DNA from 3 places in the Pseudonocardia phyllosphaerae genome. Region 1 is predicted to be linked to each of the others. Evidence: predicted binding sites of a transcription regulator. Region 1 holds the regulator's gene; each other region holds the start of a gene.
What was found. Region 1 encodes LexA, which represses DNA repair genes until DNA is damaged. Its sites were predicted from a motif close to CGAACACGTGTTCG; they were not measured.

Region 1 (9,911 bases):
CCGCTCCCCCGTCCTGCTCGTGTGACCTCGCCCGCGGGTGCGTCACGCACGGCGGGCGGGGCCACGGTCAGCCGTCGGGTGGGCCGGCCTCGTCGTCGGCTGCTTCCCCGGCAGCCGCCGAACGCAGGTCGGCGATCTCCTTCTCGAAGTCCTCGATGGACGAGAACGACCGGTAGACGCTCGCGAACCTCAGGTAGGCGACCTCGTCGAGCTCCCGCAGCGGGCCCAGGATCGCCAGGCCGACCTCGTGGCTGGGGATCTCGGCCGCACCGTTGGCGCGCACCGCCTCCTCGACCTTGTGCGCGAGCTGCTGCAGGTCGTCCTCGTCGACCGGCCTGCCCTGGCACGCGCGCCGCACCCCGCCGACGACCTTGTGCCGGCTGAAGGGTTCGGTCACCCCGCTGCGCTTGACGACGGCGAGCACGGCCTCCTCGACCGTGGTGAACCGCCGCTGGCAGGAGGTGCAGGACCGGCGACGGCGGGTGCAGGTCCCGTCCTCGGTGGTCCGCGAGTCGATGACGCGGGAGTCCGGGCAGCGGCAGAACGGGCACTTCACAGCGCGCGCACCCCTTTCCCCGACGGCGACCGGTCACCGGTCTGTTGCGTGGTCCACTCCCCATCTCTGGGCGAACGACACCACTGTAACCCCCACATGTAGGGGCCACCATCGCCGGGCAACCCCACATCACGGCTTCGCCCGATCGTGCGGAGCAGCCTCGCACACCGTGTCCGAGGCCCGGCCGGGCCCGGTCGATCATGGACACGTGCATATCCGCTGATCAGACCGGGAGGCCCCGCCGGACCGACCGCCGGACGTCCGCGTCCGGTCGCGCCGGGCGGCGTCCCCCGTCGGGGACATGCGGCACGACCGCGCCGGGCGGCACCGGCGTGTCGCGGCCCCGCGCGCCGCCTGCGAGAGGCCCGGGCACGGCCCCGGCAGCGGCCCGCAGCGCCTCAGCGACCGTCGAGCACGCTCGCCGCGGGCGCACCCGGCACGTCGTGCGCCGCGGCGGTGTTCCAGCCGTGCGCGGAGTCGCCGAGCAGGCCGAGCACGACGACAGCCGTGGCCGAGGCCAGCGCGGTCGCCACCCCGACCAGGACCCGCTCACCGCGGCCGGCCGCCCGCCGCGACACCGGACGCAGGCGCGGCCGCGCCACACAGGCCCGCCCGGCCGGTCGCACCGCACGCAGCACCGGTGGCCCCACCGGCACCGCCGGGACGGCCACGCCCGCCGAGCCATCGGCACGCGACGCGTGCAGCGCACGGCCCGCGGGGTGCCGGTCCGAACCGAGCGGACGCCGGGGCGGCACCGGACGCAGCGGGGTGACAACCGCACCCCGCCCCTGCGACGCCCCCTCGGGGACCTGCGACGCAGGCACACCCGGCGCCGGCCCGGCGGTCCGCGGCACGCCCCACGGCGCCGCGACGGGCGCGTCCGGGCAGCTCACCGAGCGCAGCCCGGTGGACGCCCGCTGCGCGGCGAGGCCACGGCCCGCACGGCCGGCGGCCCCGCCGCACGGCCGCACCCGTGCTCGTGTGCGCCGACCGGCGACCCGCTCCGCGGACCGGCCACCGGCCCACCGACTCACCTCGAGCTCCGGCATGTCTCCTCCTGCTGGTCTCCGGCCGCCGCCCGGGGACGGGCGGCCGTGTCGCCGTCGGTCGCCCGGCCGGGCGTCGACGTGGGCCCGGCCGGCGACCCTTCCCCGGGGTCGTCGAACGAGCGTGCGAGCTGTGTAGCAGCGCCCACCGACAGGAATGACGTCTCCGCTGGTGGGAGCACCCGCGGACCCGATCGGAACCTCCGGTCTCCGCGGGCGGCACCCCGGCCGGGACCCCGCGTACGGAACCCCCGGCCGGAGTGGCCACATGATCGATCGAACCGGTGTTCGATCGAACGCTCGTGCGATGTTGTACCACCGGAGCCGGTACCGTGGCACGACACGCCGGTACACCGTTCGAACGAATGTTTGGCGCTCGGGCCGTTTACCGCTAGTGTTCGAGGCGGTACACCTGAGGAGGCGAAGTTCCATGGCAGGCGACGAGGCAGGCGGGTCCCGCGGCGGGCCCGCCGGGGCCGTGTCCGCAGAGGCCCGGGGGGCCGTGTCGGCGGAGGTCCGGCAGCTCCACGACCCGGACCTCGCGAAGCTGACCCCGCGGCAGCGGAAGGTCCTGAAGGTCATCCGCGAGTGGGTCGAGCGCTACGGCTACCCGCCGAGCGTCCGCGAGATCGGCGACGCGGTGGGACTGACCTCCACGTCGTCGGTGCACCACCAGCTGCGGACCCTGGAGCGCAAGGGCTTCCTGCGGCGCGACCCGAACCGCACGCGTGCGGTCGACGTGCGCAGCCCCGACACCGGCTCCGCAGACGGCTCGGCAGACACCGAGGCGTCGCGGTCCGAGCACCCTGCGCCGGCGTTCGTCCCGCTCATCGGTGACATCGCGGCCGGCGGGCCGATCCTGGCCGAGCAGGCCGTGCAGGACGTGTTCCCACTCCCCCGCGAGATCGTCGGCGAGGGCACCCTCTTCCTGCTCAACGTCAAGGGCGACTCGATGGTGAACGCCGCCATCACCGACGGCGACTGGGTGGTCGTCCGGCAGCAGCCCGTGGCCGAGCAGGGCGAGGTCGTCGCGGCGATGATCGACGGCGAGGCGACGGTGAAGACGTTCCGCCGCAAGGACGGTCACATCTGGCTGATGCCGGCGAACGACGCCTACGAGCCCATCCCGGGCGACGACGCGTCGATCCTCGGACGGGTCGTGGCGGTCCTGCGCCGGCTCTGAGCCCCCGGTCAGCGGGGCGGGCGGGTACGGCGCGTCCGGAACCACGTCTGCGCCAGCATGGCGGCGATCCCGGCCAGCGCCACCGCCGTGACGGCCGCGACCCCGGTCGTGGCCGCGGACCAGCCGGAGACGGCGACGTCCGGTGCGGCAGGCGGCTGGGCGAGCACCGGTGCGCCCGGTCCGGTCGCCACGGCCACCGCCCCGGGCACCGTCCGGATCGCCGCGTGCTCGAGCCCGCGCTCCTCGCCGCCCGAGTGCAGCGTCCCGCGAGCATCCAGGGCGAGCGCCTCCCCCTGCGGCTCGTCGGGCAGTGGCACCGGCGTCGGCGCCCCACGCAGCGCCGTGACCAGCGCGTCCGCCGTCGCCGGCCCCTCGGCAGGCAGCCGGAACAGCCACGCGTCGGTGTAGGTCCGCAGCCCGACCACCCGGCCGGACGCACCCCGCGGTGACAGCGCGCCACCGGTGACCGTACGGCTGCCCGCGACGCCGAGCGGACCGCCACCGGTCTCCGACCAGGGCAGCACGACCTCCGCGGCGCGGACCAGCGGCACCGGCGCGCTCCCGGCGCGACCGGATGCGGTCAGCGGACCCGCCGTCCGGTACACCCCCGCGGCGCCGGTGGTCTTGTCGACGATCAGCGGTACGCCGTCGTCGGAGACCACCAGGGCCTCGGCGTCGCGCGGGCCGTCCGGGTAACGCAGGTCGTAGACCCGCGGAGGGCCGGAGACCGGCAGCCCGACCAGCCGCACCGTGGCACGGCGGACGGCGTTGTCGCCGGTGTCGGCGAGCCAGAGCGTGCCGTCCGGCCCGAGCGCGAGGTCCTCCACGTCGGTCACCGGGACCGGCACGGTCCGCTCACCGGTGACCGCGCAGCTGCGCGGGTCGACCGAGAACACCCGGGCCGTACCCCCGCCGTCGACGATCGCGCGGTACCCCTGGGTACCGGACGGGTCCACGACCAGGCCGGACAGCTCGTCGAGCCGGGAGTCGTCGACGGTGCAGCCGGGTTGCGGCGCGGCCGCCGCACCGGTGCCCACCGCGGCCGGCAGCACCATCGGGGCCGGCACGGCCGCCGCCGGTACGACAGCGGCCGGCAGAGGCCCGAACACCGCGACCGCCACCACCGACGCGGCGAGTGCGGCCGGCACCGCGGGGCGGGGCCGGAGGCTCAGCGCCCGGCCGCCGTCGCGGGAAGGTCGGGGTCGGCAGGGGCAACGGGCCCGGCGGCATCGGCCGTACGCGCGGAGCCGGTGGTGTCGCCGGAGAGCTCCGCCGGGGCGGAACCCGCCACCGCGTACGGCAGGACCGCGGTCCCCAGCTCCGGGCCGACGCGGGCACGCAGCCGGGTGCCGTCGCCGACGTAGTCCTCGGCGAGGACCTCGCCCTCCTGGTGCAGCCGTGCCACCAGCGCACCCTCGGTGTAGGGCAGCAGCAGGTCGACCTCGTACTCCGGGCGCGGCAGCTCGTCGGCGATCCGCTCGCGCAGCTTCTCGACGCCGGCGCCGCTGTGCGCGGAGACGAACACCGCGCCGGTCTGGGCGTGCCGCAGCCGGGCCAGCGCGAGATCCCCGGCGGCGTCGGTCTTGTTGATCACGAGGAGCTCCGGGGGCATCGTCTCGCCGGACTCCTCCCCGATCTCGACGAGCACCTTCCGGACCGCGGCGATCTGCTCGTCGGGCAGCGGGTCCGAGCCGTCGACGACGTGCACGAGCAGGTCCGCCTGGGCGGCCTCCTCCAGCGTCGACCGGAACGCCTCGACGAGCTGGTGCGGCAGGTGCCGCACGAACCCGACGGTGTCGGTGAGGGTGTAGGCGCGGCCGTCCTCGGTCTCGGCCTTGCGCGTGGTCGGGTCCAGGGTCGCGAACAGCGCGTCCTGGACGAGGACACCGGCGTCGGTGAGCCGGTTGAGCAGGCTGGACTTGCCGGAGTTGGTGTAGCCGACGATCGCCACGGACGGCACGTCGTAGCGCCTGCGGTTGCCGCGCTGGGTGTCGCGGACCTGGCGCATCGCCCCGATCTCGCGGCGCAGCTTGCTCATCCGCGCGCGGATCCGGCGGCGGTCCAGCTCGATCTTCGTCTCACCGGGGCCACGGCCACCGATACCGACACCGCCCGCGGCGCGGCCACCCACCTGCCGGGACAGCGTCTCGCCCCAGCCACGCAGCCGCGGCAACAGGTAGGACAGCTGGGCCAGCTCGACCTGGGCCTTGCCGTCCCGGGAGCGGGCGTGCTGGGCGAAGATGTCGAGGATCAGCGCGGTCCGGTCGATGACCTTGACCTTGAGCCGCTCCTCCAGCTGGCGGAGCTGGCCGGGCGAGAGCTCGCCGTCGCAGATCACGGTGTCGGCGCCGGTGGCCTGCACGGTGCCGCGCAGCTCCTCGACCTTGCCCGAGCCGATGAACGTCGCCGGATCCGGCGAGGTCCGGCGCTGCACGAGCCCGTCGAGCACCGTCGACCCGGCGGTCTCGGCGAGGCGGGCGAGCTCGGTCAGCGAGTTGTCGGCCTGCTCGGCCGTGCCCTCGGTCCACACCCCGACGAGTACGACGCGTTCGAGCTGGAGCTTCCGGTACTCGACCTCGGTGATATCGGTGAGCTCGGTGGACAGCCCGGTGATGCGGCGGAGCGAGGAGCGCTCCTCGAGGTCGAGGTCACCGGTGGAAGGCAGGCGGGCATCAGTCATCGTGGGATCCAGTGTCCCACGACCACGGCCCGGCTGTCCGCCGCCTTTCGGCGAGCGCGCGGGAGGCGCTACGGCGGCCCCGGTGATGCGGCCCGGGAGAACGCGGCCCGGGGGAAGGCGCCCCAGGAAAGGCGGCCCAGGGAAAAGCGGCTCAGCCCTGCGCGTCCCACCAGCCGCGGTCGAGCTCGCCGGAGGCGACCAGCTCGGCCGGGCCGTGCAGCACCGTCGTCCCGGTCGCGGTGTCGTCGGAGCCGGCGGAGACGGTCACGCGCAGCTGCCCGCCGGGCGTCGTGACGGCGACGTCGCCTGCGTCGTGCCCGGCCGCGCGCAGCGCCGCGACGACGGCGGCGACGGTGCCGGTCCCGCACGCTCGGGTCTCCCCCACGCCGCGCTCGTGCACCCGCATCCGGACGTGCCCGCCGTCGGCGGGGCCCTCCAGCGGGGTCACGAACTCGACGTTCACCCCGTGCGGGAACACCTGCGGGTCGAAGCCGGGGGCCTCGGTGAGGTCCAGCGCGTCCGGGTCGCCCGCGGAGAACACGCAGGCCAGGTGGGGGTTCCCGACGTCGAGCGCGACGCCGTCGACCCGGGTGGCGCCCAGCGTCGCCACCGACACCGGCCCGATCGCGACCGGCCCCATGTCCACCGAGACCGTCTGCCCGGACACCTGCGCGGAGCGGATGCCGGCGCGGGTGCCGAGCGTGCCGCCGCCGGGCATCCAGCCGCGCTCGTCGAGGTAGCGGGCGAAGACCCGTACGCCGTTGCCGCACATCTCGGCGATCGAGCCGTCGCCGTTGCGGTAGTCCATGAACCACTCGACGCCGGGCACCGGCTCGGGCACGCCCTCGGCCCCGGCGAGCTTCGCCCAGCGCACCACGCGCAGCACACCGTCGGCGCCGAGGCCGCGGCGCCGGTCGCACAGCGCCGCGACGCGGGCCGGGGTCAGGTCGAGCGCGGCGTCCGGGTCGGGCAGCACGACGAAGTCGTTCTGCGTGCCGTGGCCCTTGCCGAACTCGATCCCGCCACCGAACTCGACCCCACTGCCCTCGCCGCCGCTCATGGCACCAGGTTACGAGCGAGGACCGACAGCGCGCGGGCGGGCAGGTCGGGGTCGGCGCCGTCGAGCCAGTGGATGCGGTCGTCGCGGCGGAACCAGGACCGCTGGCGGCGCACGAACCGCTTCGTGGCCTGCACCGTCTCCGCGCGGACGCGCTCCACCTCCTCGGGTGGGAGCTCGTACCCGGCCCGGTCGAACGCCTCGAGCACCTGCCGGTAGCCGAGTGCCCGCGACGCCGTCGGACCGTCGGCCAGGCCGGCCGGGAGCAGGCCGCGGGTCTCGGCGACCAGACCGTCGTCGAGCATGTGGTCCACGCGCAGCGCGACCCGCTCGTCGAGCTCGGCGACGTCGCGGTCGATGCCGAGCAGCACCGCGCCGTAGCGGGGCGTGGCGGCCTTCGGCAACGTCGCGCGGAACGGCCTGCCGGTCAGCGCGATGACCTCCAGGGCACGCACGATCCGCCGTCCGTTCGACGGCAGCACCTCGGCCGCCGCGGCCGGGTCCTGCTCGGCGAGCTTGCGGTGCATGGCCTCCGGGCCCACCCGGTCGAGCTCGGCACTCAGCTCGGCGCGCAGCTCCGGGTCGGTGCCGGGGAACTCCAGCTCGTCGAGCACGGCCTGCACGTAGAGCCCGGAGCCGCCGGTCAGCACCGGGGTGCGGCCCGCGGCGCGCAGCCGTTCGATCTCCGCACGCGCCTCGCGCTGGTAGGCCGCCACCGAGGCGGTCTCGCCGACGTCGAGGACGTCGAGCTGGTGGTGCGGGATGCCCTGCCGCTCGGCCGGGGGCAGCTTCGCGGTGCCGATGTCGAGACCGCGGTAGAGCTGCATCGCGTCGGCGTTGACGACCTCGCCGCCCAGCTCGCGGGCGACGTGCAGGGCCAGGTCGGACTTGCCGGTGGCGGTCGGGCCGACCACCGCGACCAGGCCCGGCCCCGGGCTGCTCACGCCCGCTCCCAGAGCGCCACGTGGTAGGCGACGCCGTAGGGCATCGAGGTGTGGCGGTGCCGCGCCTTCCACGGCACCCCGGCGGCGCGGGCGGCGCCGGCGAGGACCTGCCATGGGGCGCGCCCGCCCGCCCACAGCGACGCGGCCGGCTCCGCTGCCATACCGGCCAGCGGCTCGGGGTCGCCGGCGTCGAGTGCGGCGGCGACGACGGCGTCGAAGGCCTCGGCGCGCTCGTCGAAGCCGCCGGGGGCCTTCGCGTGGTGCATCGCCGCCCCGTCCCCGACGACGAGCAGCCCGGTCGCGTCGTCGGCCAGCCCGTCACCGAGCGCCAGGCACTCCGCGGCGCCGGCGTCCGGGGCGACGAGCTCGCCGCGCACCGAGGTCACGCCGGTCCCCGCGGCCGCCCACGCGGCGACCAGCAGCGGCAGCGGCAGCTCGGGGTCGACCGCGTCGTCCGGGCCGGGCAGCCTGACACGCACGTCGCGGCCGTAGCCGGCGAAGGTGCCCGCGGTGCCCGGCGCGACGGTGCGGCGCCCGCCCGGGTCGGCGCCGACGACCACCCACGACGACGCGGCCGCGGCCAGACCCGTCGCGACCACCCGGACGGCGTCCCGCAGCGCCTCGGTGTCCGCGGCGGCGTCCCCGATCAGCTCCGGGACGAGCAGCGGTGGCTGGGGCAGGACGGCGATCGCGGCGGGCACGGGGACCGAGCGTAAACGAGCGCCGGACGGCGCCCCGCCACCCGGCGACCCCTGTGACACAGCACCTCACCCATCGGGGGCGCACCGTGGCCGCAGCTCGGCGCTCCGAGCCCGCCGCCGGTCCCCCGGACGGGGCGTCGTGCGGTTCCCCCGAGCCGGTCGACCTGCTTGAATCTTCTCTTCCGACGGCCGCGACGTGGCCGGTCGGCGCGCGTACGGCCCCGTGCGGACATCCCGGCGGGGCGCTCGCCGGGTGTCCGGCGGGCCGAACGAGGAGGACCTGCCGGTGTCCGAGACCAACGCCGTTCCGCCGGGGCCGAAGCCCGGACCACCGACGTCCGGAACACCGAAGCCCGGAACACCGAAGCCGGGTCCTCGTCCCGGACCGCCGCCCGCCGCACGTCCGGGCCCGCCGCCCGGCACCGCCGCCGCCCCCGCTGCCGCGCACCCGTCGGTCCCGCCTGCGTCGGCCGACCCGGGCCGCTGGGGGCGCGCCGACGACGACGGCACCATCCATCTGATCACCCCGGACGGGGAGCGGGTCGTCGGCTCCTACCAGGCCGGGCCGCCCGCGGAGGGCCTGGAGCACTACGCGAAGCGCTTCGACGCGCTCGTCGTGGAGTCCGACGTGCTCGCCGCCCGGATCGCCGGTGGCGGGGACGCGAAGGCGTCGCTGACCGCGGCCCGCTCGCTGCGCGACGGGCTCGACGACGCCGCCGTCGTCGGGGACGTGCCCGCGCTGCGCACCCGGCTCGACGACCTCGTCGCCCAGGCCGAGCACGGCGTCGAGCACGCGCGTGAGGAGCGGGACAAGGCCCGCACCGACGCCGTCGCACGCAAGGAGAGCCTCGTCGTCGAGGCGGAGAAGCTGGCCGCCGAGTCGACCCAGTGGAAACAGGCCGGGGACCGGCTCGCCGCCATCCTCGACGAGTGGCGCGGCGTCAAGGGCGTCGACAAGAAGACCGACGAGGCGCTGTGGAAGCGCTTCTCGAAAGCCCGGGAGAACTTCAACCGTCGCCGCGGCTCGCACTTCGCCGATCTGGACCGCCAGCGGGTGGTGTCCAAGGAGCGCAAGGAGGAGCTGGCCGCAGCGGCCGAGGCGCTCGCCGACTCCGAGGAGTGGTCGGCCACCGCGGCGCAGTACCGCGACCTCATGACCGAGTGGAAGGCCGCCGGGCGCGCCCACCGCGAGGCCGACGACGCCCTGTGGGCCCGCTTCCGCGGCGCCCAGGACCGGTTCTTCGCCCGCCGCAACGAGCACTTCGCCGCCCGCGACGCCGAGTTCGCCGCGAACGCCGAGGCCAAGAAGGCGCTGCTCGCCGAGGCCGAGAAGATCGACCTCTCCGACCCCGACGCCGCCCGGGCCGCGCTGCGCGGCGTGCAGGAGCGCTGGGAGGAGATCGGCAAGGTCCCCCGCGAGGAGATCCGGCCCCTGGAGGGGCGGCTGCGCGGGATCGAGGAGCGCGTCGCCGAGGCCGCCGACGCCCAGTGGCGCCGCACCGACCCGGAGGCGCAGGCCCGCGTCGAGCAGTTCCGGGCGCGGGTCGAGCAGCTCGAGGCGCAGGCGGAGAAGGCCGAGAACGCCGGGCAGGCGAAGAAGGCCGAGCAGGCCCGCGCGCAGGCCGCGCAGTGGCGGGAGTGGGCCGAGGCCGCCGAGCAGGCCCTCGACCAGCGCTGACGGCCCGGGATGGCGCTGCGGCCACGGACCTCAGGAGCGCCGCAGCGCCATCCCGGCCCAGTTGAA
Region 2 (9,911 bases), on a different contig from region 1:
GGGGATCAGGACGCCGTCGACGCCGTCGAGCACCTCGGCGGCACCGGCCGGGGTCTCGCAGTCGTCGGAGGGGACCCAGCGGATCGCGACCTTCGCGTGGTGGGCGAACCCGCCGGCGCGCAGCGCCTCGGTGACCGAGAGGTAGGCGTCGGGCAGGTCGACGTACTTGCCGACGAGCGCGATCGTCGCGGTCTCCTGGGGGTGGTGCACCCGCTCGAGCAGGTCGCCCCACACCGTCCAGTCGACGTCGCGGAACGGCAGGCCCAGCCTGCGGACCACGTAGGCGTCGAGGCCCTCGCGGTGCAGCACCTTCGGGATGTCGTAGATCGACGGCGCGTCCGGGGCGGCGGCGACGCCGTCGAGCTCGATGTCGCACATCAGCGAGATCTTGCGCTTCATCGCCTCGGGGATCTCGCGGTCCGCGCGCAGCACCAGGGCGTCGGGCTGGATACCGATGTTGCGCAGCGCCGCGACCGAGTGCTGGGTGGGCTTCGTCTTCAGCTCACCCGACGGTGCCAGGTAGGGCACCAGCGAGACGTGCAGGAAGAAGCAGTTGTCCCGGCCGACCTCGTGGCGGACCTGGCGGGCGGCCTCGACGAACGGCAGCGACTCGATGTCGCCGATGGTGCCGCCGACCTCGGTGATGACGACGTCGGGGGCGATGCCCTCGGCGTCGGGCTCGGCCATCGCGAGGACCCGGTCCTTGATCTCGTTCGTGATGTGCGGGATGACCTGCACGGTGTCACCCAGGTACTCGCCGCGGCGCTCCTTGGCGATCACCTCGGAGTAGACCTGGCCGGTCGTGACGTTGGCCGGGGCACGGAGGTCGCGGTCGAGGAAGCGCTCGTAGTGACCGACGTCGAGGTCGGTCTCGGCCCCGTCCTCGGTCACGAAGACCTCGCCGTGCTGGAACGGGTTCATCGTCCCGGGGTCGACGTTGAGGTACGGGTCGAGCTTCTGCATCGTGACCCGGAGCCCGCGCGCCGTGAGCAGCTGGCCCAGGCTCGACGCGGTCAGACCCTTACCCAGCGAGGAAGCGACCCCGCCGGTGACGAACAGGTGACGGGTAACGCGTGTCTGCACGGGGTCTCAGCCTATCGGTGTCTCATCCGAGGGCGGGAACCGGCCCTGCCGCACCGGGTCCGGACCCGTAGCGGCCGGAGCGCCCGTCCTTCTGCTCGCCCAGCGCGAGCACGGTCGCGATCCGCCCGGAGGCGGTGTCGACGTCGTCGACGGTGGACAGTCCTGCGCTGTTCGCGTCGTCGGTGCGGGCGGCTCCGACGGGGCCGTCCGGGACGGCGGAGCCGGAGCGTCCGGCGAGGACGGTGCCGCCGTGCCGGTCCAGCTCGGTGGCCATCCGGGCGAGCGACGCCGCGGACGCGCCCGCGTCGACACCCTGGGCCGCTCCCCCGGTGACGACGACGGCCAGGCGGCCCGGCGCAGGCGGCGCGGCGGGCGCCTCGGCGAACCCTGCGCCGGCGAGCCCGGCGAGCACGGCCTGGGCCTGCCCCGGATCGGGCGCGGGCCCCTCGGCCGGGGTGAGCAGGACGGATCCGAGCAACCCCCCGGCGAGGGTCCCGGACTCCGACGTGGCGGGCAGCTGCGCCCCGGCGGGCAGCAGCCGCGCGGACAGGTCGCGGAGCTGGTCGGCCTTGGCGGGGTCGGTGACGGCGTCGGTGAGCCGGACCCGGCCGGCGACGCTGCCGCCCGCGGCGGTCACGAGGTCGGCGACGGCGGTGGTGTCGGCGTCGGTCCCGGCGGGGTCGCCGCCGACGGTGACCAGGGTGACCGGGACCCCGGTCAGCTTCCCGCGGACCACCCCGGGCCCGACACCCGCGGCGAACCGGTCGCCGGCGTCGGCTCGGGCGGCGAGGCCGTCGCGCTCGGCGGTGAGCTCCCGGATCTGGGCGGTCTGTGCGTCGTCGGCGCCCGCGGCGGCGTCGGCGACCCGGTCGGGCAGCCCGAACGTCGCGGCCAGGACCCCGGCGACCAGCGCCAGGATGCCGATCGCGACCAGCGAGATGCGGTGCCGCGCCCGCGAGATCACGCGAACAGCCCCCGGACGCGCTCGATCATCGCCTGCGCCCAGCCGAGGACGTCGCCCCCGGCGCCGGTGACCAGCAGGACCGCGACGACGACGGCGAGGACCGCCGCCGCGACGAGCAGCAGCAGCGGCAGCAGCGAGGAGCGGCTGCGGTACAGCTGGGCGATCATGGCGCCGTCGACGACGGTGCCGCCTGCCTGCAGGCGGGTCAGGAACGTGGAGGCGTTGGAGCCGGAGCGGCCGCGGTCGAGGAACTCCGCCATCGACGCCGACAACCCGACGGTGACGATCATCGTGGCGCCGTTGTGGTGCGCCAGCAGCAGCGCGAGGTCCTCGGGGTTGGCCATCGACGGGAACGTCACCGCGCTCGCGCCGAGGTCCTGGACGCGGTGCAGCCCGGGAGCGTGCCCGTCCGGGAAGGCCGGGACGACGACGTCGGCTCCGCTGGTCAGCGCCTGGTTCGACACCTCGGAGGGGTCGGCGACGACGAGGTCGGGCTTGTATCCGGCGTCGATGAGCGCGTCCGCGCCCGCTCCGACGCCGACGAGCACCGGGCGGTACTCCTTGAGGTAGGTCCGCAGCTGCTTGAGCACGGCCACGTGGTCGTACCCGGCGGCGACGACGAGTACCTGCCGGCCCTCGAGGTCGACGTCGACCTCGGGGACGCCGTAGCCGTCGAGCAGCAGCGACCGCTCGCGGCGCATGAACTCGGTGGTGTTCGCGGCGAACGCCTCGAGCTGGTGCGACAGACCGGACTTGGCCTCGGCGAGCGCGTCGGCGACCGTGTCCTCGGTCTGCTCACGACCCTCACCGAGCGGCTGCTCACCGGTGTAGAGGACGCCGTCGCAGAGCCGGACGCGCACGCCGTCCTTGACCGCGCGCATGATCTCGGGGCCGCAGTCGTCGACCAGCGGGACACCGGCCTCGACGAGCACCTGGGGACCGAGGTTCGGGAACCGTCCGGAGACCGAGGGCGCGGCGTTGACCACGGCGGCCACCCGGGCGGAGACGAGTGCGTCGGCCGTCGCCCGATCCAGGTCCACCTGGTCGAGGACGGCGATGTCCCCGGGGCGCAGCCGGCGCAGCAGCGACTCGGTACGGCGGTCGGTGCGCGCGGTCCCCGCGAGCCCGGGCAGCTCGGGACGCGAGCGGTGCAGCAGGCCGGAGAGCTTCATGGGCGCACCATGACACCAGCGGGGCCCGCGGCGCCGGAGGCACGCCGGACCGTCACCACACCTTCACCGGCCGGGGTCACCCCGCCTTCACCCGCGGTGTGCGACGGCTCCGACCGCTTCCCTCGCCCGCGTGGCCGGTCCGAGCGGCCCGGGCGCGGCCCGCGCCACCGGCGCGCCGGGAGCGGGCCTCGGCCAGGTCGGCGGGGGCGGCGCCGGGCCGACGGTCGGCCTCGCGGTGCGTGGTCGCCGCGGCGAGCAGCTCCTCGGCGTGCGCGCGGCCGGTATCGGTGTCGTCCATCCCGGCGAGCATCCGGGCGAGCTCGGCGGTGCGTTCGGTGTCGTCGAGCCGGCGGACCGCGGAGCGGGTGCTGCCCTCCGCGGACGCCTTCTGCACGACGAGGTGCCGGTCGGCATAGGCGGCGACCTGCGGCAGGTGGGTCACCACGATCACCTGGTGCGACGCGGCCAGCTTCGCCAGCCTGCGCCCGATCTCGACCGCCGCGCGGCCACCGACCCCGGCGTCGACCTCGTCGAACACCATGGTCGGTACCGGGTCGGAGCCGGCGAGGGCGACCTCGAGGGCGAGCATCACCCGGGACAGCTCACCGCCGGAGGCGCCCTTGTGCAGCGGCTGCGGCGACGCCCCGGCGTGCGGGACCAGCCGCAGCTCCACCTCGTCCACGCCACCGGAGCCGGCGTGACACTCCCGCCCGTCGACGACCAGCGAGGGGCCGGCGTCCGACGCCGGGCGCGGTGCGACACCGACCTCGAGACGGGCGTCGCGCATGGCGAGCCCGGCGAGCTCGGCGGTGGTGGCCTCGGCGAGCCGGCCGGCTGCCTCGGTCCGCGCCGCGGACACCCGGGCGGCGTGCCCGGCCAGCTCGGTGGCCAGCTCGTCGCGGCGCGCGGCGAGCTCGGCGAGCGCCTCGTCGGAGGTGTCGAGCCCGGCCAGGCGCTCGCGGGCCTGCGCGGCCCACTCCAGGACCCCGTCGGTGTCGGCGGCGTACTTGCGGGTGAGCGCCTTGAGCTCGGCCTGCCGGGCGAGTACCTCACCGAGCCGGTCGGGGTCGACATCGAGGCCGTCGAGGTAGCCGGTCAGCTCCGCGGCGGCGTCGGCGAGGACCGCGGAGGCCTCGGCGAGCCGTGGGCCGAGCTCGGCGAGTGCGGTGTCGCCGCTGTTCTCGGCGAGGGCGCGGGCGCGGCCGGCGAGCCCGAGCGCGCCGGGTGTCTCACCGTCCTCGGAGCCGGACAGTGCGAGCCGGGCGCCCTCGGCTGCGGTGCGCAGGTCGTCGGCCTCGGTCATCCGGCGGGCCTGCGCGACGAGGTCGCGGTCCTCCCCCGGCTGCGGATCCGCGGCGTCGATCTCGGCGAGGCCGTGGCGCAGCATGTCGGCCTCCTGGGCGAGACGCCGCGCGTTGTCGCGGCGCTCGGCCAGCTCGGCGATCACCCCCAGCCACGTCTCGCGGACGGTGCGGTACTGCGCCAGCGGACCGGCCACGGCGTCTCCGGCGAACCGGTCGAGCAGGGCCCGCTGGTCGGTGCCACGCAGCAACCGGAGCTGCTCGTTCTGCCCGTGCACGGCGAGCTGGGTCTCGGCGAGGCGCCCCAGCACCCCGACCGGGACGGAGCGCCCGCCGAGGTGGGCGCGGGAGCGGCCGTCGGCCGACACGGTGCGGGCCGCGATGAGGGTGCCGTCCTCGTCGGTGTCGGCGGCGACCTCCTCGGCCAGCTCACGCGCACCCGGCGACGCCACGAACCGCCCCTCGACGACCGCCCGGCGCGCCCCCGCGGACACCCGCGAGGACTCGGCCCGGCCGCCGCCGAGCAGGGTCAGCCCGGTCACGACCATGGTCTTCCCGGCACCCGTCTCACCTGTGAGGACGGTCAGGCCCGGGTCGAGTTCCAGGGTCGCGTCGTCGATCACGCCGAGCCCCTGGATCCGCATCTCGGACAACATGGGGCGACCATACGTTCGACCACCGACAGGAACCAGGCCCGGCGCACCGCAAACCCCGAACGGGTGTTCGTACGGTCGGTTCCGTGCGCCGAACGGTAGTTCGATCGCGGTCAGGGCGCCTCGCGCGTACCCCCGGCGTCGAGCGGCCCGGTATCGGCGTGCCCGGTATCGGAGTGCCCGGTGTCGAGTGGCCCGGTCTCGATGGTCCCCGCGGCGGGCGGCCGTGTGTCGCGGGCCCCGGTCTCGGGCGGATCGGCGGCGAGCGGATCGGCGGGGACGCGCGTGTCCGGGGTGTGCCCGTTGCGTGCCGCCCGCTCCTGCTCACGCCGCTGCTGCGCCCCGCGCCAGCCCCGCACCGGCAGGTCGAACTTGCGGACGAGCCGGTCGGCGAACGGCTGCGCGGCCAGGCGCACCATCCGCACCGGCTCGTCGGCCCGGAAGAGCTCCACCCGCGCCCCGGGCGGCACGGACACGGTGCGGCGCCCGTCGCAGTCGAGCACCGCGGACGGCCCGCCTGCGGAGACCTCGATCGCGACCACGCTGTCCGGCGCGATCACCATGGGGCGGGCGAACAGCGCGTGCGCGTTGCTGGGCACCACGAGCAGGGCCTGCACCTGCGGCCACACCAGCGGCCCGCCTGCGGAGAACGCGTAGGCGGTGGAGCCGGTCGGTGTCGAGCAGATGACGCCGTCGCAGCCGAACGAGGACACCGGGCGCCCGTCGACCTCCAGCACGACCTCGAGGATCCGGCCTCGGGTGGTCTTCTCGACGACGGCTTCGTTCAGCGCCCAGGTGCGGCCGAGCACGTGCCCGTTGGACCGGACGACGGCCTCCAGGGTGGTGCGCTCCTCGACCGAGTACCGGCCGCTGACCAGGGCGGCGAGCGCGTCGTCGAGGGTGTCCTCCTCGGCCTCGGCGAGGAACCCGACGTGGCCGAGGTTCACCCCGAGCAGCGGGACACCGGCCGGGCGGGCGAGGTCGGCGGCACGCAGCAGGGTGCCGTCACCGCCGAGGACCAGTACGGCGTCGGCGCCGCGGCCGCAGTCCGGGGTCCCGGCGACGGGCACCGGGGCCAGCTCCGCTGGCAGGTCGGGCTTCTCGGGCAGCTCCGCCCACTCGTCGGCCAGCACGCGCGTGCGGATGCCGTAGCTGCCGAGCACGGTCATGGCGTGCAGCGCCGTGCGCCGGTTGGTGGGACGGCCGGTGTGCAGGACGAGCAGGATCTCCCTCATGCCGGCCCGTCCGCGACGGCGGCGGTGAGCATCCGCTCCAGGTCCTCGCCGCCGGCGGGCTCGCCGCCGCGACGCAGGTGCAGGAAGTACTCGACGTTGCCGGAGGGGCCGGGCAGCGGGCTGGCGGCGGCGCCGAGGACGGCCAGGCCGAGTCCCTGGGCGGCCGTCGCGACGTCGCGCAGCGCCTCGGTCCGCAGTCCGTGGTCGCGTACGACGCCACCCGAGCCGAGGCGGGCCTTCCCCACCTCGAACTGCGGTTTCACCATCGGCAGCAGGTCGCCGCCGTCGGCGGTGCAGGCGGCGAGGGCGGGCAGCACGGTGCGCAGCGAGATGAACGACAGGTCGCCGACCGTCAGGTCGACCGGGCCGCCGATCTGCTCCGGCTCGAGAGCGCGGACGTTGGTGCGGTCGTGCACGTGGACGCGGTCGTCGGACTGCAGCCGCCAGACGAGCTGGCCGTAGCCGACGTCGACGGCGACGACCTCGCGGGCCCCGCGGGTGAGCAGGACGTCGGTGAACCCGCCGGTGGAGGCACCGGCGTCGAGGCAGCGCCGCCCGGCCGGGTCGACCGCCGGGAACGCCTCGAGCGCGCCGAGCAGCTTCTTCGCCCCGCGCGACGCCCAGTCGGGCTCCGTGTCGTCGGCCGCGACGACGACGGGTGCGTCCCGGTCGACGACGGTCGCGGCCTTCCCCGCCGGCATCCCGTTCACCGTGACCCGGCCGGCGGCGATCAGCTCCGCGGCCTGCCCGCGGGACCGGGCGAGCTTGCGCCGCACCAGTTCCGCGTCGAGACGTGCACGTACCGGCGCCACCTCAGCCGCGCTCCGACCCGGCGGTGAGCGCACGGCCCAGCGCCGCGTGCACCGCTTCGAACACCTCGGGGTGCTCGGCGACCGGCTTGTCGGCCAGGTCCTCGAGTGCGGCGACGGCAGCCTCGACGTCGGCACGCAGCGCCGCGACGGGCTGCTGCGCGGGCGGACGCGGGTCGCCGGGAGTGGGCCCGGGTGTGGGCACGGTCATCAGGTGATCTCCGGGGAACGGGGCTCTCGCCGTCACGGTAGCCGAACGCACCGACACGGGTCGGTGCGCTCGGCTCCGCGCGGTCAGCCTGCGGTCAGCCCGAGCTCGGCGAGTGCGGCCTCGGCGGCCGCACCGTCGGCGCGGACCCCGGAGGGAGCGGCACCGCCGTCCCAGGCGACGGCGACGAGCACCCGCAGGGCGTCCAGGGCCGGCTCCGGTGACCCGGCACCGTCCCCGGACAGCACGAGGCCGTCAGCGGAGCGCTCGGCCCGCCAGCCCGCGCGCGGGCCGGGCAGCAGCTCGTCGGGGTGGCGGAACAGCGCGGACATGTCGGCACCGATGTAGGTCGGGCGCTGCTCCACCGGTGCGCCGAGCAGCTCGGCCGCGTCGGCCACGCCGGTCAGAACCAGCAGCGACGGCGCGCCGAGCGAGTGCCCACCCTCGATGTCGGTGTCGAGCCGGTCGCCGACGACCAGCGGGTGCGTCGCGGAGCCCTGGGCCTCGCGCAGCAGCCGGGCCGCGGGCTTGCCCGCGACCTGCGGCGCCCCACCAGCGGCGTTCTGCACGGCCTGCACCATCGAACCGTTGCCGGGCAGCGCCCCGCGCTCGGTGGGCAGCGTGCGGTCGATGTTCGACGCCACCCACAGCGCGCCGCCGCGGATCGCGACGACGGCCTCGGCCAGCTGCCGCCACCCGGTCTCGGGCGAGTGGCCCTGGACGACGGCGTCGGCGCCCTCGGCGTCGCTCAGGACCTGCAGGCCCTGAGCACGCACCTCGTCGACGAGGGCGGACGTGCCCACGACCAGCACCGAGGCCCCCGACGGCAGCTGCTCACCGAGCAGCGACGCGGCGGCCTGCGCGCTGGTGCGGACGTCGTCCACGCCGGCCGGGAAACCGAGCTCGGCGAGGTGGTGGGCGACGTCGGCAGCACTGCGCGAGGCGTTGTTGGTGACGTAGGCGGTGCCGACACCACGCTCGGCCGCTGCCACGACGGCGTCCGCCGCACCGGGGACCGGATCGGGTCCGCGGTAGAGCGTGCCGTCGAGATCGGCGAGCAGGACGTCGTGTCGGGACAGCAGGTCGTCGCTCATCGGGCCTCCGGGTCCGTGCGGGTACCGGCCTCCGTCGGGCCGGTGTCCGTGGCCGGGCGCGCCCCGGCGGAGGTCGGCTCCGTCGCCGCCTCGGTGTCCGACTTCGTGTCCGACCCGGTGTCCGACTCCATGTCCGACTCCGTGGCCGGCTCGACGACCGGGGCGGGGCCCTCGTCGTCGGTGTCGGTCAGGTACGCCTCGTCAACCTGCAGATCGTCGTCGACGCGGTCGGGGTCGTCGGTACCGGCGTCCGCAGCGTCGGTCCCGCCGGGCCCGGTGTCCGCGGCGCGGGCGGAGTCCGCATCCGAGTCGGTCTCGGTGTCGGTCTCCGCGGGCGTGGCGTGAGCAGCCGTGTCGGCGTCGTCCTCACCGTCGGACTCGTCGGGGTCCTCGGCCCCATGGGCCTGGTCGACCGCGCCGGCCGGGACCGGTCCCGGGACGTCCTCGATGCCGACCAGCACGTCGTCGTCGGGTGAGCCGGGCAGCTCCTCACCGGTGATCTCGGCGATCCGGGCGCCGGCGTCGGTCTGTCCGTCGGCGTCGGCGTCGTGCGCGTGCACGAACCACTCGAGGGCCTCGGACTCCCGGCCGACGGCGAGCAGGTTGTCGGCGTAGGCGTAGAAGAGCCGCGCGCTCCACGGCTCCCGGCGCTTGGCGTCGAGCTCGGGCACCTGCAGCCCGACGACGGCGGCGTCGAACTCGCCCAGGTCACGGCGCGCGCCGGCGGCGACGATGAGCAGCTCGACACGCTCCTCGGCACTCAGCTCACGGGCTTCCGGGCTGCGGGCGAGGTCGAGGGCCCGCTCGGGACGGCCGAGGGCACGTTCGATGTCGGCCATGACCGGCACGTGGCCGGGGCCACCGCCCATGCGGCGGGCGGCACGGAACTCGCCGAGCGCCTCGTTCCACTCACCGGCGTGGTAGGCGACGATCCCCGACGCCTCCCGGACGACGGCGATCCGCGACGCCCGCTTACGCGCGTACCGGGCGTGCTCGAGGGCCTGCTCGGGCTCCTCGTCGACGAGCATCCCGGCGGCGACGAGGTGGCGGGCGACGGACTCGGCGGTCTCCTTCTGGAGGCCGCGCAGGTCGCGGCGGACGTCCGCGTCGAGCTCGGACGCCGAGACCGTGTCCGGCAGCTCCGGCTCCTGGACGAAGCTGCGCTCCGCCGACTCGGGCACCGCCCGGCGCGGACGCCGCTCGTCGCGGTCACCACGGTCCGGGCGGCCGCCGTCGCGGTAGCCGCCGCCCTGGCGGGCGGGACGGTCGTCGCGGGAGCGGCGGTCGTCACGCGGACCACGGTCGTCCCGGCGGGGGGCACGGTCGTCGCGACGAGGTCCACGGTCCTGCCGCGGCCCCCGGTCCTCACGCGGACCCCGATCGTCCCGCGGG
Region 3 (9,911 bases), on a different contig from region 1:
CTCCAGCGGCAGCAGCTGCAGCGCCAGCGTGCCGCCGGGGGCGAGCATCGCGGCCCGGTCGCGCAGCGCGCTCTCCTGGTCGGGGGCGTGCAGCAGGCCGTAGAGGTCCGCGACGACGTCGGCGGTCCCCGGCGCGACGCCCTCGGCCGGGAGCGCCTCCATCCCGCGGGCCGCGACGCGGGCCAGCCAGGTGTCGCCGTGCGGGCTGCCGTACTCGACGAGGCTTCCGCCCGGGCGGACGATGCCGTCCGCGGCGAGCCGTGCGACCGAGCTGTCGTTCTGCTCGGCCATCGCCCGCAGCTCGACGGCGACGAGCTCCTCCTCGACGTCGGCGTCGACCTCGAGCTGGGCGAGGCCGCAGGCCGCGCAGAGCCACATCCGGAGCGGGAAGGTGGCGTCCGGCAGCGGGGTGCCCTGCAGCGGCATCCGGTCCCACGGTGCCTGCTCACCCAGGTCGAGGACGGTCACGCCGTCGGTGGACGCACAGCTGCGGCACCGCATCTCGGTGTCGCGCAGCGGCTCCTCGGCCATCGGGCCACTCCGTTCCGGTCGTCGTCCGGCGACGCGGGCACTCCCCGGTCACCGTCTTCCCTTCCGATCGTAGAGACGGCCGGGACCGCGCGGGGTTTCACCCCGTCACGATCAACACCCGTTCGGCCTATGGTGATCTTGCTGTGCGTCACCGCCGTCCGACCGGCTCGTTGAGACGGGCGACGGGTCGCACGCACCGCGTGCCGCTCGCCGGGCATCAGGAGGGAGGGGCAGGCATGCGGGTACGGGGAACCGTCGTCCCGGGAGCGCTGCTGCTCGATCCCGGAGCGCCCGGCCCGGACGCTCCGGATCTGCGTGCCTACGACGACCTGCGGTTCCGCCGCCGGCGCCGGCTGTCCGCCGGAGCGGTGCTCGGCCTGCACCTGGTTCCGCGCGGTGGCCTGCTGCTCGACGTCGTCGCCGGGGCAGGCTACGCCGTGGTCGTCGACGCGCGCCCGGCCGCGGAGACCTTCGGCCGGCTCGCGGTCCAGGTCCTCGACGCCGGCGAGGGGCATCGCCTGATCGTGCCGCCCGGCTGCCTGGTCGGAGTGCAGGCGCTCGAGGAGCGGACGGTCGTGGAGACCGCCACAGCGGTGCGCCGGTCGCGGCCGGGCCGCGCCCAGGTCGATCCCGACGACCCCGACCTGCGGATCCGCTGGCTGCTGCCGCGCACCGGGCACGGCACGACACCGCCGCTCCCGCCGGACGCGGCCCGCAGCTGGACCGCGCTGTGCGGCCGGCTCGGCGTGCCCGCCGGACCACGCCGGGACCGGGTGTCGCACTGGTGATCCCGCCCCGCACCCACCGCGGGGTGTGATCCCGCTCGTCCGGGTGAGGAGATCACGATCCGGTCACGTAAACTCGGGTCCCGCCCGGATCGATGACGCCCCAGGCCCGAGCGCCGGTGCACAGCAGGAAGCACCGGCCCGACGACGAGGGGTTGTACGCGGTGCTGAGCGAGCGCGAGGTCCGGGATCTGCACGAGATCGAGCTGAACCTGCGGGTGAGCGACCCGTGGCTGGTCCGCCGGTTCGGTGAGCTGAGCAGGTCCGCCGGTTCGGCCACGCACCGCCACCAGGCCCGGATGAGCAGCTGGCTGCCCTCGATCCTGCTCGTGCTCGCCATGGTCGTGCTGCTCGCCGGAGCGGTCGCGGTGAACGTCCCCGTCGTCGTCGCCGGGATCGCGTTCGTCGTGCTGGCTCTCGGGGTCGCGGCCGTGGACCCCGGCCGCCCCCGCACCGCCTGACCCGGGCGACGGCTCCCGCGCCGACGAGTACCAGCCACGTCGTGAACACAGCCACGTCGTGAACCCAGCGGCCCCAGGTCAGCCGCCGACGCGCTGTCGGGTCATCTGGGCGATCTCACGGATGCCCATGGCCAGCGCGAACGTGCCGAACACGATGCCGAGCACCACCGCGTCGAGGGCGAGCGCGAGCAGCGCTCCGGCCACTGCGCCCGGGACTGCGCCAACGCTGAGCAGGCGCCCCAGCCGTGGGGATGCGGTGCCTTTGCGCAGATGCATGATCCCGCCGACGATCGAGTTCGGCACGAACATCAGCAGCGAGGTACCGGCGGCGGTGTGGATGTCGGCTCCGAACAGCAGCACCAGCGCCGGTACGGCGAGCAGTCCGCCACCGAGGCCGAGTGCAGCCGCCCAGGCGCCGATGAGGATCCCGGCGACAACGGTGACGGCGACGACGAACCACGGGACCGCCAGCAGCTCGGGGGAGAGCGCCGCCGCGTCGTGGAGTGGGTTCAGGCCGAGGGCGTCGAGGTAGAGCTTGAGGGCGGTCAGCAGAACGATGGCGATGAACAGGATCCGAAGGATCGTGTCGGGGACGCGGGCGATGATTCCGGCGCCGAAGAAGCCGCCGACGATGCCGCCGACGATCAGACCGCTTCCGACCTCCACGTCGATGGCGCCCCCGGCGAGGTAGTAGACGAGGGCGCCGATCGCACAGACGGCGATGTTGGCCACGGTAGAGGTGCCGTGCAGCACGGGCCGGGACAGCCGACCGAAATGGTCGAGGGCAGGAACGAAGAAGACACCGCTTCCGCCGCCGAGGAGTCCTCCGACGAGGCCGCCGGTGGCGCCGATCGCGACGGCACTGCCGGTGGCGATGTCTTGTGATGTTCGGTCGAGCTGTGGCACTACGATTCCTTACTGTTCAGACGTCTGATGACTTGGTGGCCGACTGGGCGCGGACCCGGATGCCGGTTCAGCTCAGGTGGTGCTGGCGTTCGGCGCGGAAGGAGCGCTCCGCGCCGACCATCGTCCGTCTTTCCTGGAGATGATCACCGGGTGGTCGAAGCACCGGGACACGTTGTGCGTGGTGAGGACGTCGTCAGCGGGGCCGGCCCGCAGCCTCTGTCCATTGCGGAGGAGCAGAGCATGGCTGGTGTGCGGCGGAAGGTCTTCCAGGTGATGGGTGACGGTGACGCTCGCCAGCTCCGGGTGCTCGGCGGCCAGCCGGCAGAGCCTGCTCAGTAGCTGTTCGCGGCCCGCGAGGTCGAGTCCGGTCGCGGGCTCGTCGAGCAGCAGGAGGCGGGGAGCCGGCATGAGCGCCCGGGCGATCAGAGTGCGAGTCCGCTCGCCCTGGGACAGCAGCTGCCAGGGCGAGTCGGCAATGGCTCCGATGCCGAGCATGTCGATCAGATGCTCTGCGCGCCAGATCTGTTCCCGGGTGAGAGAACGGCGCGGGACGGGTTCGGGAGTGTTCGTCAGACCGGTCAGGACCACCTCCCGGACCGGGAGCGGCGACGTCACCTCGTGTCGGGGATCGACGTGCCCCAGGTACTCACGGAGCTCACGCATGTCGACGCGCCCCAGCCGGTGGCCGAGGACATGCACCTGGCCTCTTGTGGGGTGCATTCGCGCCCCCAGAAGCGCGAGCAGTGTGCTCTTCCCGGCCCCATTGGCGCCGAGCAGTGCCCAGTGCTCGCCGGATCGCACCTGCATGTCGACGTCGTCGAGCAGCTGCTTCCCGGACCGGGTGATGTCGACCGAGCGCGCATCGAGGATGAGGCGATCGAGCACAGGTGTCGCCGTCACCGTCGGGCCCGCCGCTCTTCTGCCTGCAGCTCCTGCATCGTCGTCTCCAGGTTCGCGATGGTCGCGGCGATCGCAGCGGCTTCGTCGCGGTTCTCGAGGGCGGTGACGAGGTCGTCGTGGGCGTCGTCCACGTCGGCCAGGTGGCCGTCGTTCGCGATCCGGTCGATCAGTGCGGCCTGGATGATCGGCCGGGCGAACGCGAACAGATCGATCAGCACGGCGTTGCCGGACAGACGCACGATCGCTTCATGGAAGTCCAGATCGGTCACTACGAACTGCTCGGGATCATCGACGCGCGCCGCACGGTCGGCCAGCCGCTCGCGGAGCCCTACGAGGTCGTCGGCCGCGGCGCGGCGCGTTGCCAGGCGGGCCGCCTCGACCTCCAGTGACCGACGGACCTCGTAGACCTCCAGCAGCCGGGCGCAGCGCAGCATCTGCGCCACTGACGCCGTCGAGGATCCCGGGGTGGCCACGAACGTTCCGGAGCCGTGCCGTACTTCGAGCAGGCCGTCGCTGCTGAGCAGGCGTATGGCCTCGCGTACCGACGAGCGGCCGACGCCGATCTCGGCGGCAAGAGCCGACTCGCTCGGGATCTTCTCGCCCGGGGCCCATGCACCGGTGGAGACGCACTCCCGGAGGCGTGTCTCCACCTGGGGAACGATTGGTCCGTGCTCGAGTGGGCGCCAGCTCGTGGTCATGGGGACATCTCCACGGTGCGGCACGCTAGCAGAGTCTTCAGACGTCTGATGACAGTGAGTTCGGTGGCTCGCCGACTGGAGCGCGGTGAACGAGGCGCGAGCGCACCGCGCGACTGCACGTGATCTGCACGAATGCAGATCACGTGCGTCCTTCGTCGGAAAGTGCAGTCGGATTCGAGACCTTGCAGCCGCCGGCTCAGCCGTGCGCGAGGTCGGTGAAGCGGCTGTAGTGCAGCTGGTGGGCGACGGTGACCGTGGTGGTCGGGCCGTTACGGTGCTTGGCCAGGATCAGGTCGGCCTCACCGGCGCGCGGGTCGTCGTTCTCGAACGCGTCCGGGCGGTGCAGCAGGATCACCATGTCCGCGTCCTGCTCGATCGAGCCGGACTCACGCAGGTCCGACAGCATCGGCCGCTTGTCGGTGCGCTGCTCGGGACCACGGTTGAGCTGGCTCATCGCCACCACCGGCACCTCGAGCTCCTTGGCGATCAGCTTGATCTGCCGGGAGAACTCCGAGACCTCCTGCTGACGGGACTCGACCTTGCGGCCCGAGGTCATCAGCTGCAGGTAGTCCAGGATGATCAGCTTCAGGTCGTTGCGCTGCTTGAGCCGCCGCGCCTTGGCCCGGATCTCCATCAACGTCAGGTTCGGCGAGTCGTCGATGAACAACGGCGCCTCGGAGATCTCCGACATCCGCCGCGCCATCCGCGTCCAGTCCTCGTCCGACATCCGGCCCGCACGCATGTCGGCCAGCCGGATCCGCGCCTCCGCCGAGAGCAGACGCATCACGATCTCGGACTTGCTCATCTCCAGCGAGAAGAACGCGCTGGTCATCCCGTGCTTGATCGAGCACGACCGCGCGAAGTCCAGACCCAGCGTCGACTTGCCCAGACCCGGACGGGCCGCGACGACGATCATCTGTCCCGGGTGCAGGCCGTTGGTCACCGCGTCGAGGTCGGCGAACCCGGTCGGCACACCGGCGGCCATCCCGCCCTGCGACGCGATCGTGTCGATCTCGTCCATCGTGGGCTGGAGCAGCTCCTCCAGCACCGTGTAGTCCTCGGTGGTGGTGCGCTCGGTGACCTCGTAGACTGCGGCCTGGGCCCGGTCCACGACCTCCTCGACCTCACCGCCGTCGTTGCCGTGATACCCCAGCTGCACGATCCGGGTGCCGGCCTCGACCAGACGCCGCAGGATCGCCTTCTCCCCGACGATCTCGGCGTAGTACGACGCGTTCGCCGCCGTCGGCACCGTCGCGATCAGCGTGTGCAGGTACGGCGCACCACCCAGGCGCACCAGCTCCCCGCGCCGCTGCAGCTCCGCCGACACCGTCACCGCGTCCGCGGGCTCACCCCGGCCGTAGAGATCCAGGATCGTCTCGTACACCGTCTGGTGCGCCGGCCGGTAGAAGTCCTCCGGCCGCAGCACCTCCACCACGTCGGCGATCGCGTCCTTGCTCAGCAGCATCCCGCCGAGCACCGACTGTTCCGCGGTGAGGTCCTGAGGTGGCTGCCGGTCGAACGCACCGTTCGACTCGCCGTCCCCGTTCCCGCCCGGCGATCCCTCGCCGTCGCGGACGGCACGAGGCCTCCCGGCCGGACGATCGTCCGTCAGAGCCATACGCAGCGTCACCCCCGCAACCAGTGTATCGAACACGAGTTCGACGTGCGAGCGACACGCCGAACCGTTTCGCGAACTCCGTCGGCGGGGCCTCTCGTGCCGCCCGCCTGCCTCCACACCGGACCGTCCGGCCGCTCGCCGGTCGTCTCGATCCGGGGCCCGGCGGTGACGTGCGGGCCAGTCGCCGGGGCGGTGCTCGCGGGTCCGTCGCCGGGACCGGAACCGAGGCTAGGCGCCGCCGTGGACCCCTGACGAATCGCGGTGTGGGGGGACCTGGGGATGGAATGTGCAGAACTGTGCAGGAACACCGCCCGTCGCGGGACCGCACTGTGGACAGCATGGGGACAACGACGTCTTCACCGGCGTTTTCCCTGTTCAGTGCCATGGGGACGGCTGTGGACAACTTCGGCCGGGCGTGTCGCCGGACCGGGGTGATCGGCGTGTCGGCACGGTCGTCGATGCCGTTCGCCGCCCGCCGCGTCCACAGGACCGCCCGACGAGCGAGGCGTCACCGCGTGGCGTGTCGTGCGTCGTTCCCGAACGGGTCCCGGCGACCGTGCCCGCGGCTCCGGAGGGTGTCGCACACCCCCGCACCCGCCCCGTCCGGGCGACCGTCGCGGCGCGGCTGCGGAGACGACGAAGGCCCGCCGCGGGGTTCCGCGACGGGCCTCGTGGGCCGGCACCAGGCCCCTCGAACGCGAGAAGGGCGGTGTCCGGAGCACATCTGCTCCGGACACCGCCCTGTCACGCTGCGTAGCCGACCGGACACCCGGCCCGTGGCCGGTTCCCGGTGGCCGGCACCGGGGGTGCGATCAGACCCGGATCAACTCAGACCGAGACGACCGCGATGGCCAGCTCGGTGGTGACCTCCGGGTGCAGGCGGACCTGCACCTGGTGCTTGCCCAGGGTCTTGATGTGACCCGGGACGTCGATGCTGCGCTTGTCCAGCACCGGGCCGCCGGCGGCCTTGACCGCGTCGACGACCTGGTTCGGGGTGACCGAGCCGAACAGGCGGCCCGAGTCGCCGGCCTTGGCCGGGACGGTCACGTTGATGTTGCGCAGCTGCGAGTCCACCTGCTGGGCGTGGCCCAGGTCGCGGATCTCGCGGGTCTTCTGGGCACGGCGGATCTGCTCCACCTGCTTCTCGGCGCCACGGGTGGCGACGACCGCGAGCTTGCGCGGCAGCAGGTAGTTGCGGCCGTAGCCGTCCTTGACCTCGACGATGTCCCCGGGCGCACCCAGGTTCGGGACGTCGGCGTTGAGGATGAGCTTCATGAGTGTCCCCTTCCTCAGCGGGCCGTCGAGGTGTACGGCAGCAGGGCGACCTCGCGGGAGTTCTTGACCGCGACGGCGACGTCCCGCTGGTGCTGACGGCAGTTGCCGCTGACCCGGCGGGCACGGATCTTGCCGCGGTCGGAGATGAACTTCCGCAGCAGGCCGGTGTCCTTGTAGTCGATCGGCTGCGCCTTTTCCTTGCAGAACGCGCAGACCTTCTTCTTCGGCTTGCGCACGATGGCCTTGGCCATGGTGGTGCTCCTGGAGTGTCTCAGCCGCCCGTCGGGCGGGCGGTGGTTACGTGGATCAGAAGGGGGGCTCGTCGTCGGACGCCGCGCCGCTGCCGGCGGGCGGGGCCGAACCCCACGGGTCGTCGTAGCCGGAACCGCCGCCGGAGCTGTTGCCTCCGGAGCCGCCCTGCTGGCCACCACCGAAGCCGCCGCCGTCGTAGCCGCCACCACCACCGCCGCCACCGAAGCCGCCGGAGCCTCCGCCCCGGCCGACCTTGTTGACCTTGGCGGTCGCGTAGCGGAGCGAGGGGCCGACCTCGTCGACCTCCATCTCCACGACGGTGCGCTTCTCGCCCTCACGGGTCTCGAAGGACCGCTGCCGCAGACGCCCCTGCACCACGACCCGCGCGCCGCGGGTCAGCGACTCGGCGACGTTCTCCGCCGCCTGGCGCCAGATGTTGCAGCGCAGGAACAGCGCCTCGCCGTCCTTCCACTCGCCGGACTGGCGGTCGAAGGTGCGCGGCGTCGACGCGACGGTGAAGTTGGCGACCGCGGCGCCGGAGGGGGTGAACCGCAGCTCGGGATCCGCCGTCAGGTTGCCCACGACGGTGATCACGGTCTCGCCGGCCATGACTACCCCTCTCAGCCGGCGGCGGGCGCCGGCGTACGGGTGACGTCCTTGCGCAGCACCTTGGTGCGCAGCACGGACTCGTTCAGGCCCAGCTGGCGGTCCAGCTCGGCGACGGTGGCCGGCTCCGCGGTGATCTCGACGACCGCGTAGATGGCCTCGCCCTGCTTCTTGATCTCGTAGGCCAGGCGGCGCTTGCCCCAGACCTCGATCTTCTCGACCGATCCTCCGTCGTTCTTGACGACCGAGAGGAACTGCTCCAGGGACGGCTGCACGGTGCGCTCGTCCAGGCTGCCGTCGAGGATGACCATGACCTCGTAATGACGCATGAGAACCACTCACCTCCTGTGGACTCGAAACGGTCACGACCCGGACGGCCGTGACAGGAGGTTCTCAGACCACCCCGACAGTTTCCGGTACACGGACCGGGACCACGGGATGACCGGGGAACACTACCAACGGCCGTCCGGGGTCCGACCTGCGGGTACGGCGTCCGTCCGTGGGCCGGGCGGTGGCGCCACGACCGCTCGGTGTCGGGGGTGCTCGCTACCGTGGACCCATGCAGATCGGGGCACACGTCCGGGACGCCGAGGATCCGCTCGCCGCGGCCGAGGAGGTCGGGGCGGAGGTCGTCCAGCTCTTCCTGTCCGACCCGCAGGGCTGGAAGAAGCCGCCGGAGCACCCGCGGGCGGCCGAGCTGGCCGCGTCCGACGTCGCCGTGGTCGTCCACTCGCCGTACGTGGTGAACGTGGCGTCGCCGAACAACCGGATCCGCATCCCGTCGCGCAAGATCGTCCAGCAGCACCTGGCGGGTGCCGCGCAGGTCGGCGCGTTCGGGCTGGTCGTGCACGGCGGCCACGTGACCTCCGGCGACGACCCGGCCGCCGGGGTGGACAACTGGCGCAAGTTCGTGGAGCGCCAGGCGGGCGAGCACGGCTTCGACGTGCCGGTGCTGATCGAGAACACCGCGGGCGGCGAGCACGCCATGGCCCGCCGGTTCGACGCGCTGGCCCGGCTCTGGGACGCCGTCGGCGAGTTCGGCGTCGGGTTCTGCCTGGACACCTGCCACGCGTTCGCCGGCGGCGAGGAGCTCGCCGGGATCGTCGAGCGGGCGCGGGCGATCACCGGCCGGATCGACCTGATCCATCTGAACAACTCACGTGACGGGTTCGACTCGGCCCGCGACCGGCATGCCAACATCGACGCCGGGACGATCCCGCCGGACGAGCTGGCCGCCGTCGTCGCCGAGGCGGGGGCACCGGTGGTCGTCGAGACCCCGGCCGACGGCCAGGCCCGCGACATCGCCTACCTCCGCGAACAGGTCGGGAAGTAGCTACTTCCAGGCGAACACCGGCTGCTCCAGGTGCGCCACCCGGGTCGGGCGTCCCTGCAGGACGACCTCCCGGAACTGGTGCAGCACCGCGCCGGTCGGGGCGTGCACGTAGCGGCCGAGCAGCGGCACCTGGATCACCGGGGCGTCGGACTCGGGGATGGTCAGGAACCGCGGCTCGTGGTCGATCTCGGCCAGCGGCAGCCGGTGCAGCTCGGCGACCTCGTCCGGGTTCGGCTCCGGCTCGCCCGCGTCGCCTGCCCACAGCACGATCGGGGTGATCACGTAGCCGGAGCGGGTGGGGTAGTCGTCGAGCAGGCCCAGCACCCGGTCCGGGCCGAGGTCGAGTCCCACCTCCTCGGAGACCTCCCGGCGGCCGGCCTGCTCGGCGGTCTCACCGGCATCGATCCGCCCGCCCGGCAGTGCCCACTGGCCCGAGTGGGCGCGCAGCGACGCGGCCCGCCGGGTGAGCAGGAAGCCGAGTTCGTCGGCGAGCGGCCCGTCCCCGGTCGCCCCGGACAGCGGCACCAGCGTCATCGTCACCGCGGC

Region 2: recN (DNA repair protein RecN) is a predicted target of LexA. The motif match lies at 5,233-5,246, and genes of this name have one in related genera.
Region 3: dnaB (replicative DNA helicase) is a predicted target of LexA. The motif match lies at 5,929-5,942, and genes of this name have one in related genera.

What each region holds. Positions count from the first base shown of each region.
Region 1 covers NZ_JBKGXS010000014.1:56,925-66,835, reverse strand. The annotation lists gene nrdR (transcriptional regulator NrdR) at 68-556, opposite strand; gene ACLE50_RS21860 (hypothetical protein) at 955-1,605, opposite strand; gene lexA (transcriptional repressor LexA) at 2,033-2,785, shown strand; gene ACLE50_RS21850 (SdiA-regulated/phytase-like domain-containing protein) at 2,794-3,852, opposite strand; gene hflX (GTPase HflX) at 3,954-5,465, opposite strand; gene dapF (diaminopimelate epimerase) at 5,617-6,525, opposite strand; gene miaA (tRNA (adenosine(37)-N6)-dimethylallyltransferase MiaA) at 6,522-7,466, opposite strand; gene ACLE50_RS21830 (class III extradiol ring-cleavage dioxygenase family protein) at 7,463-8,167, opposite strand; gene ACLE50_RS21825 (DUF349 domain-containing protein) at 8,454-9,845, shown strand; gene ACLE50_RS21820 (Rv2732c family membrane protein) at 9,876-9,911, opposite strand, start outside.
Region 2 covers NZ_JBKGXS010000005.1:1,499-11,409, reverse strand. The annotation lists gene ACLE50_RS12150 (CTP synthase) at 1-1,083, opposite strand, end outside; gene ACLE50_RS12145 (copper transporter) at 1,106-2,047, opposite strand; gene steA (putative cytokinetic ring protein SteA) at 2,044-3,219, opposite strand; gene recN (DNA repair protein RecN) at 3,296-5,176, opposite strand; gene ACLE50_RS12130 (NAD kinase) at 5,287-6,408, opposite strand; gene ACLE50_RS12125 (TlyA family RNA methyltransferase) at 6,405-7,220, opposite strand; gene ACLE50_RS12120 (hypothetical protein) at 7,222-7,428, opposite strand; gene ACLE50_RS12115 (HAD-IIA family hydrolase) at 7,512-8,519, opposite strand; gene ACLE50_RS12110 (tetratricopeptide repeat protein) at 8,516-9,700, opposite strand.
Region 3 covers NZ_JBKGXS010000001.1:25,562-35,472, reverse strand. The annotation lists gene ACLE50_RS00170 (class I SAM-dependent methyltransferase) at 1-531, opposite strand, end outside; gene ACLE50_RS00165 (dTDP-4-dehydrorhamnose 3,5-epimerase family protein) at 768-1,319, shown strand; gene ACLE50_RS00160 (DUF3040 domain-containing protein) at 1,436-1,777, shown strand; gene ACLE50_RS00155 (TSUP family transporter) at 1,856-2,683, opposite strand; gene ACLE50_RS00150 (ABC transporter ATP-binding protein) at 2,756-3,568, opposite strand; gene ACLE50_RS00145 (FadR/GntR family transcriptional regulator) at 3,580-4,281, opposite strand; gene dnaB (replicative DNA helicase) at 4,478-5,899, opposite strand; gene rplI (50S ribosomal protein L9) at 6,728-7,174, opposite strand; gene rpsR (30S ribosomal protein S18) at 7,189-7,425, opposite strand; gene ACLE50_RS00125 (single-stranded DNA-binding protein) at 7,481-8,035, opposite strand; gene rpsF (30S ribosomal protein S6) at 8,047-8,361, opposite strand; gene ACLE50_RS00115 (deoxyribonuclease IV) at 8,592-9,365, shown strand; gene ACLE50_RS00110 (NUDIX hydrolase) at 9,366-9,911, opposite strand, start outside.